DNA from 2 places in the Streptomyces sp. NPDC052023 genome. Region 2 is predicted to be linked to the other one. Evidence: riboswitches for the same ligand, from Rfam matches in the RefSeq annotation. Region 2 holds a riboswitch; the other holds the start of a gene.

Region 1 (4,205 bases), on a different contig from region 2:
GCGGCTCCAGCCGCTTGGCGATGTAGTTGGCGCTGAGCACGGCCACCTGCGTGGCCCGCTTCAGGCCCTCGCCGCCCATGAGCCGCACGTAGGCCCACGAGATCGGCAGAATCCCCGCCGAACCCCACGGCGCCGCCGAGATCGGCCCGACCCCGGTCTCCGGCCCGGCCGCCGGCTGCAGGGGGTGGTTCGGCAGATACGGCGCCAGGTGCGACCGTACGGCCACGGGACCGACGCCCGGCCCACCGCCGCCGTGCGGGATGCAGAACGTCTTGTGCAGGTTGAGGTGGGACACATCGCCGCCGAAGTGCCCCGGCTTCGCGAGCCCGACGAGCGCGTTGAGGTTGGCCCCGTCGACGTAGACCTGGCCACCGGCGTCGTGCACCTGGGCGCAGATGTCCGCGACGTGCTCCTCGAACACACCGTGCGTGGACGGGTACGTGATCATCAGCACCGACAGCTCGTCGCGGTACTGCTCGATCTTCGCACGCAGGTCCTGGACGTCGATCTCGCCGTCCTCGGCGGTCTTGACGACGACGACCTTCATCCCGGCCATGACGGCACTGGCGGCGTTCGTACCGTGCGCCGACGACGGGATCAGGCACACGGTGCGCTGCTCGTCGCCGTTCGCCCGGTGGTACCCGCGCACGGCGAGCAGCCCTGCCAGCTCACCCTGCGACCCGGCGTTCGGCTGCAGAGAGACCTTGTCGTACCCGGTGACCTCGGCGAGGCGATCCTCCAGCTCGTGGATGAGCGTCAGGTATCCCTCCGCCTGCTCGGCCGGCGCGAAGGGGTGCATCTGCCCGAACTCCGGCCAGGTGACCGGTTCCATCTCCGTGGTCGCGTTGAGCTTCATGGTGCAGGAACCCAGCGGGATCATGCCCCGGTCGAGTGCGTAGTCGCGGTCGGCGAGCCGGCGCAGGTAACGCAGCATCGCGGTCTCGGAGCGGTGCTGCTGGAAGACCGGGTGCCCGAGGTACGCGTCGGTGCGCAGCAGCCCGGCGGGCAGCGCGTCCTCCGTGACGCCGTCGAGTGCCTCGATGTCCCCCTCGACACCGAACGCGGCCCACACGGCCTCCAGTCGGTCCCGCGTGGTGGTCTCGTCGCAGGCGATGGAGACGTGGTCGGCGTCGATCCGCCACAGGTTGACACCGTTCTCGCGCGCGGCGGCGGTGACCTCGGCCGCCCGCCCCGGCACCCGCGCGGTGACGGTGTCGAAGTAGGCGCCGTGCACGATCTCGACACCGCCGTCACGAAGGCCCGCGGCGAGGATCGCTGCGTACCGGTGGGTGCGCCGCGCGATGCTCTTCAGGCCCTCGGGCCCGTGGTAGACGGCGTACATCCCGGCCATCACGGCGAGCAGCACCTGCGCGGTGCAGATGTTGCTGGTCGCCTTCTCACGGCGGATGTGCTGTTCACGCGTCTGGAGCGCCAGCCGGTAGGCCTTGTTCCCGTCGGCGTCGACGGAGACGCCCACGAGCCGCCCCGGCAGGCTGCGCGCGAACTTCTCCTGCACCGCCATGTAGCCGGCGTGCGGCCCGCCGAAGCCCATCGGCACACCGAAGCGCTGCGTCGTACCGACGGCGATGTCCGCGCCCAGCTCACCGGGGGACTTCAGCAGCGTCAGCGCCAGCAGGTCGGCGGCCACGGTGACCAGCGCGCCCAGCTCGTGCGCCTGGTCGATGACCGGCTTGATGTCGCGCACGGCTCCGGAGGCGCCCGGGTACTGGATCAGCACGCCGTTGATCTCACGCCCGGCGATCTCGGCCGGAATGCCCTCACTGAGGTCGGCGACGACGACCTCGACGCCGGCTGGCTCGGCGCGGCCCTGGATCACGGCGACGGTCTGCGGCAGCGCGTCCGCGTCGACCAGGAACAGACCCTTCTTGTTCTTGCCCATGCGCCGGGAGAGCGCCATCGCCTCGGCCGCGGCCGTGCCCTCGTCGAGCAGCGAGGCGCCGGAGGTGGGCAGCCCGGTGAGGTCGGCGACGACGGTCTGGAAGTTCAGCAGCGCCTCCAGCCGGCCCTGCGAGATCTCCGGCTGGTACGGCGTGTACGCCGTGTACCAGGCGGGGTTCTCCATGACGTTGCGCAGGACGACCGGCGGGGTGAACGTCCCGTAGTAGCCGAGCCCGATCATGGAGCCCAGCACCTGGTTGCGGTCGGCGAGGGAGCGCAGCTCGCGCAGCACCTCGGCCTCGGTGCGGGCGCCCGGCAGGTCCAGGGCGTCGGCGTTCTTGATCACATCCGGTACCGCGGCGGCGGTGAGCTCGTCGAGCGAGCCGTAGCCGACCTGCGCGAGCATCTTGGCCCGCGCCTCCTGGTCGGGCCCGATGTGGCGCTGCTCGAAGGGGATGCCCTGTTCGAGCTCGGTGAGCGGAATGCGCTGGGCGGTCATTGCGGAGGCCTCCTGGTCTGACGCGACCTTCGAGGGACACCACGGCAGAGGTGCCCCGACGGCCTCCCCCTCTGTCATCACAACCTGAGAGCTTCACCGGCCGCCCGCGGACGTCCGGCTTGCACCGTCGGTGAGGGCGGAAGCCGTGACGCCCGCCCTGCTTTCCAGAGTGACCTCGTCCGTGCGGTACGTGGGCCTGAGAGATTCCGGGGAGGATTTGCTCCTTCGGCGCCTCCGGTCGTCTCCGGAGGACTCTCCCGCACGGGGTCAGCAGCCTTTGCCAGACTACCAGCGAGGTCAACGCCCGGGCGTTCGAGTGGCCGCGTTCCGCATTGTGCTCTTTCGTAGTGCTTACGGATGAGGTGCGAGCGAGTGGAGGGCCCGGTGCAGACCGATATCGATCCGCGCAACCTGATCGGCCGCAAGGCGTTCGACCGCCACGGCACCAAGATCGGCACCATCGACGAGGTCTACCTCGACGACGCAACCGGTGTACCGGAGTGGGCCGCCATACGGACCGGCCTGTTCAGCAGGGACGCCTTCGTCCCGCTGGAGCCGAGCGAGCTGATCGACGGCACTCTGCACGTCCCCTTCGACCGCACCCTGATCAAGGACGCCCCCGACTTCGGGGTCGGCCGGCACCTCTCCCCGGAGCAGGAACTCCAGCTCTACCACCACTACGGCCTCGACGTGGCCGCTCCCCCCGCGCTCCCGGACCGCGACTTCGGCAAGCTGGCGGGCTCGGAGGAGGCCTGACCCGGCGGGCTCAGCCCTGGAGCTCGGGTCTTCGCGCCACCAGCGGCAGCGGATCCGCGGGCTCCAGCGCGGGGTCGTCGACCCGGAAGGTCCGCACGCGCCCCGGCTCCGACTCGGGCGTCTCGAACCGCACGGTCACCCTCCCCAGCCCACTGCCCTGCACCCATCCGTGCCCGTACTCGGTGTGCCGCACATCGTGGCCGGCGGCCCACCGGCGCTCGGCGGGGCCGGTCTCCGCCCGCTCGGGCTCATCGGTCACGTCCTCCCCGGGCCCTTCGTCCCGCTCCCCCGCCGCCTGCGCGAACAGATCCTCCTGCGTGTAGTCGGCCAGCCCGCTGACCCCCACGCCCAGCAGCCGCACGCCCCCTGTCGTGTCCACGTAGTCCAGCAGCCGGGCCGCCGCCTCCCGCACCACCGCCGGGTCGTCCGTCGGCCCCCGCAGCGTCTCGGACCGGGTCAGCGTCGAGAAGTCGTACCGCCGCACCTTCAGGACGATCGTCCGCCCCGACAGTCCGGCACCGCGCAGCCGCCGCACGCACCGGTCCGCGAGGCGCTGCACCTCCAGCCCGACGCGGACCCGGTCGTGGATGTCCACGTCGTAGGTGTCCTCGACCGACACGGACTTCGCCTCCCGCTCGGCGACCACCGGCCGGTCGTCGTGGGCCAGCGCCATGGCGTACAGGGCGTGCCCATGGGCCTTCCCCAGCAGCCGTACGAGCTCGTCCTCGCCCGCCTCGGCGATCTCGTCGACCGTCGTGATCCCCGCCCGCCGCAGATGATCGCCGGTCGCGGGCCCCACTCCCGGCAGCGTCCGCACCGGCATCGGCCCCAGCAGCGCCCGCTCGGTGCCGGGCTCGATCAGCACCAGACCGTCCGGCTTCGCCTCCTCGGAGGCGATCTTCGCGAGCATCTTGGAGGCGGCGAGCCCTACGGACCCGGTCAGGCCGGTGACCGCCCGGATGTCGGCCCGCAGCCTGACACCGGCCAGCCGCGCTGACTCCCGGTCCCACGCCGCCCCACCGGCCTCCAGGTCGACGAAGGCCTCGTCCAG
Region 2 (4,205 bases):
GCCGGGGGTACGCCGACCAGCCGGCCACGATCAGCTTCGGCTGCTTCTCCTTGGCGAGGCGCTCGACCTCGTCCATGTCGACCAGGCCGTCCTCGCCGACGTGGTAGGCGACCACGTCGTACAGCTTGCCGGAGAAGTTGATCTTCATGCCGTGGGTCAGGTGCCCGCCGTGGGCGAGGTTCAGACCCATGATCGTGTCACCGGGCTTGAGCAGCGCGTGCATGGTGGCCGCGTTGGCCTGTGCGCCGGAGTGCGGCTGCACGTTGGCGTGCTCGGCGCCGTACAGCTCCTTGACGCGGTCGATCGCGATCTGCTCGATCACGTCGACGTGCTCGCAGCCGCCGTAGTAGCGACGGCCGGGGTAGCCCTCGGCGTACTTGTTGGTCAGGACCGAGCCCTGCGCCTCCATGACCGCGACCGGGGCGAAGTTCTCCGAGGCGATCATCTCGAGGGTGGACTGCTGACGGTCCAGCTCCGCGTCGACGGCGGCCGCGACGGCCGGGTCGTACTCGTGCAGGGGGGTGTTCAGGACGGACATGTGGCTACGACTCCTCAGCCGGCGGTGTGGGCGGCGTACTCGTCGGCGGAGAGCAGGTCGGCGGGCTCCTCCGCGATCCGCACCTTGAACAGCCAGCCGCCCTCGAAGGGGGCCGAGTTCACCAGCGACGGGTCGTCCACCACGTCCTGGTTGATCTCGGTGATCTCACCGTCGACCGGGGAGTACAGGTCGCTGACCGACTTGGTCGACTCCAGCTCGCCGCAGGTCTCGCCCGCGGTCACCTGGGAGCCCACCTCGGGGAGCTGGGCGTAGACGACGTCACCGAGCGCGTTCGCCGCGAACTCGGTGATGCCGACCGTCGAGACGCCGTCCTCGGCGGCCGACAGCCACTCGTGCTCCTTGCTGTAGCGCAGCTGCTGGGGGTTGCTCATGGCTGGGATTCTCCTGTACGCGCGGGAGTGCTGGTGAGTGGGGGACTGCTGGCGGTGCCTGTGAGCAGGCCGGATGTGCGACGGGTCACGTGGACCCGAGCCCAGTGTCTACTTCTGTCGCTTGTAGAAGGGCAGCGCCACGACCTCGTACGGCTCGTGGGTGCCCCGGATGTCCACGCCGACTCCCGGCGTGCCCGGAGCCGCGTGCGCGGCGTCGACGTACGCCATCGCGATGGGCTTGCCCAGGGTGGGGGAGGGGGCGCCGGAGGTGACCTCGCCGATCACCTCGCCGCCGGCGACCACGGGGTACCCGGCGCGCGGCACCCGGCGGCCCTCGGCGACCAGGCCGACCAGGACGCGCGGCGGGCTGGCCTCCGCGCGGGCGGCGGCCTCGGTGAGCGCCTCGCGCCCGACGAAGTCGCCCTCCTTCTCGAACTTCACCACGCGGCCGAGCCCGGCGTCGAAGGGGGTGAGGGAGGTGGTCAGCTCGTGCCCGTACAGCGGCATGCCGGCCTCCAGGCGCAGCGTGTCCCGGCACGACAGACCGCAGGGGATCAGGCCGGCGCCCGCGCCCGCCTCGGTCAGCGCCTCCCACAGGGCGACGGCGTGCTCCGGCTTCACGAACAGCTCGAAGCCGTCCTCGCCGGTGTAGCCGGTGCGCGCGATCAGCGCCGGGACGCCCGCGACGGTGCCCGGCAGCCCGGCGTAGTACTTCAGCCCGTCGAGGTCGGCGTCGGTCAGCTGCTTGAGGATGCCGGGGGACTCGGGGCCCTGGACGGCGAGCAGGGCGTAGGCGTCGCGGTCGTCGCGGACGGCGGCGTCGAACCCTTCCGCGCGCTCGGTGAGCGCGTCCAGGACGATCTGGGCGTTGCCCGCGTTGGCCACGACCATGTACTCGGTCTCGGCGAGCCGGTAGACGATCAGGTCGTCGAGGATGCCGCCGTCCGTCCGGCAGATCATGGTGTAGCGGGCGCGGCCGACGCCGACGGAGGCGATGTTGCCGACCAGCGCGTGGTTCAGCAGCTGTGCGGCCTGGGGGCCGGTGACGGTGATCTCGCCCATGTGCGAGAGGTCGAACAGCCCGGCCCTGGTGCGCACCGCGAGGTGCTCGTCGCGCTCGGAGCCGTAGCGCAGGGGCATGTCCCAGCCGGCGAAGTCGGTCATGGTCGCGCCCAGCGAGCGATGCAGCGCATCGAGCGCGGTACGACGGAGTGCGGTACTGCTCATCGGTCGGTCTCCCAAGGCATGACGGCGAGGTCGTTCCTCCCCATCTGTCATCGGAACCTGAGAGGTTCGCCATGACCACCCGTAGAGAGGGGAACCATGGCTTGCACCTTGGGTGGAGCCACTGCGGCAGCGGCCCGCTTTTCAGATGTGCCTCGCCCGCGCGGTAACGGGGCCTGAGAGATTCAAGGGAGGGACTTGCTCCTTCGGCGCCCCGGGCACGGCGTGCCTGGGAACTCTCCCGCGCGGATTCAAGCGGCCGGTATGCAGTTGGCGCGCACATCATTGCACGCATCTTCCGCGCGCGGCAGGGGGACCTTTCCGTGGGGGCACACAGCGTCCACGATCGGGCACAGTGTGTTGTAGCAGGCTTGTTGCGGGAAGCGGACGGAAATGCGAGACGCCGCGTATTACCTTCTCTTTACACTCGACGGGGACGGGAACTCGTGAACCGCCCCAGGGGAGGACGATCACGGTGAACAGGACCACGGCCTACGCGGCCACCGCGGGCCTCGCAGTGCCCGAGCAGCCGACCGTCCCGGCCCGGGAGGCGTGCGGCCCGCTGCCGTTCCCCGTGGTCCGCGACCTGCGCGCCCGGGCGGGCCGCAGCCCGCACGCCTTGCTCTTCGGGCCCCGCGACCTCGTCGTGATCACCGGCCTGCCCGGCAGCGGCAAGTCCACCCTCATGCGGCGGGCGGTCCGCGACCGGCGCATCGACTCCCAGGACACCCGCGACCGCTGGGACGGCCGGACGCCCCACTGGCTGCCGTACGCGGTGTACCGCCCGCTCGTGCGCCTCGCCCACTACGCCGGACTGCGCCGCGCCCTGCGCACCGGAGAGGGCGTCGTCGTCCACGACTGCGGCACGCAGGCGTGGGTGCGCGCCTGGCTGGCCCGTGAGGCCCGCCGCCGGGGCGGCACCCTGCATCTGCTGCTGCTCGACGTCACCGCGGAGCAGGCCCTGGCCGGCCAGCGCGAGCGCGGCCGCGGCGTCTCGCGGTACGCGTTCCTGCGCCACCGCGCCGCCGCCGCCCGCCTGCTGCGCCGCTGTGAGCGTGGTGATCTGCCCCGCGGCTGCGGCGCCGCGATCCTGCTCGACCGGGCGGCGGCGAACGCGCTGCGCCGGATCGGCTTCACCGGCTGACGGGGCGGCGGGTTAGCCTTTTCAGCCGGCAGCACTGGTACGGAGCAGGCGGTAGGCAGATGGACTTCCCGGGGGACTTTCCGGCGCAGGCGCACCCGCATCCGCACGGCGGATGGCCCGGCAACGAGCTGGAGGAGGTGCTCTCGGCGTCCCTCGGCGTCCCGTCGGCCGGCGGCCGGATCGTGGAGGTGCTCGGCCGCAGCTTCGTCTGGGTCCCGCTGCCCGGCGGCGGCGGACCGGACAGCGGCACCCTGGACCTGCCGTGCACGGAGATCGACGGCCAGGCCTACGTCCCGGTCTTCAGCTCCGAGGAACAGTTGCGTCAGGTCGCCGGCTCCCACATGTCGTTCACCGTCGCCCCCGCCGTGGAGTTCGCCCGCGGCCTGCCCCCGCAGGCGGGCATCGTGGTGAACCCCGGTGGCGTGGTCGGCGTCCCGCTGCCGCCGGCGGCGGTCGCCGAACTCGGCCGCGCGGGGCGCACCCCGCTGGACGGACCGGCGAGCGGCGGCCGGGTCCGCCTCTTCGAGCCGGACTGGCAGGACGACCCGGTCGGCTTCCTCACGGCGGCGTCCGCGGAGTTCGAGGCGATCGGTGTCGTCACCACGGCCCGCCGCTGCCTGGCGGCGATCGAGACGGGGGACCCGGTGATGTTCGTGGGCGTCGAACTCTCCGGGTGGGAGGGCGATCTGCGCGCCGCCCCCCTGGACGCGCTCGGCCGCGCCCTGGGCAGGGTCCCGGTGAAGTGGCCCGTCAACCTGGTCCTGATGGACGTGACCCAGGACCCGGTGGTCACGTGGTTGCGGGAGCGGGTGCGCCCCTTCTACCAGCGGGGCTTCTGAAACGCCCCGAGGGCCGGCGTCCTCCGCGGCGGCGCGGGGAACCGCGCGACCGGCGCACGCCTGCCCGT

What was found. Region 2 has a riboswitch for glycine ahead of gcvT (glycine cleavage system aminomethyltransferase GcvT). Riboswitches for the same ligand answer to the same signal wherever they lie in the genome.
Region 1: linked by a shared signal. The riboswitch ahead of gcvP (aminomethyl-transferring glycine dehydrogenase) and the one ahead of gcvT (glycine cleavage system aminomethyltransferase GcvT) in region 2 are both predicted to bind glycine.

What each region holds. Positions count from the first base shown of each region.
Region 1 is NZ_JBIUBW010000005.1:9,788-13,992, reverse strand. Features, by position in the region: gene gcvP (aminomethyl-transferring glycine dehydrogenase) at 1-2,398, opposite strand, end outside; glycine riboswitch at 2,573-2,668, opposite strand; gene ACIHCM_RS12645 (PRC-barrel domain-containing protein) at 2,783-3,154, shown strand; partial or broken gene ACIHCM_RS12640 (DNA polymerase IV) at 3,076-4,205, opposite strand, start outside.
Region 2 is NZ_JBIUBW010000010.1:46,766-50,970, forward strand. Features, by position in the region: gene glyA (serine hydroxymethyltransferase) at 1-538, opposite strand, end outside; gene gcvH (glycine cleavage system protein GcvH) at 553-930, opposite strand; gene gcvT (glycine cleavage system aminomethyltransferase GcvT) at 1,039-2,157, opposite strand; glycine riboswitch at 2,309-2,408, opposite strand; gene ACIHCM_RS20915 (AAA family ATPase) at 2,630-3,298, shown strand; gene ACIHCM_RS20920 (enhanced serine sensitivity protein SseB) at 3,358-4,137, shown strand.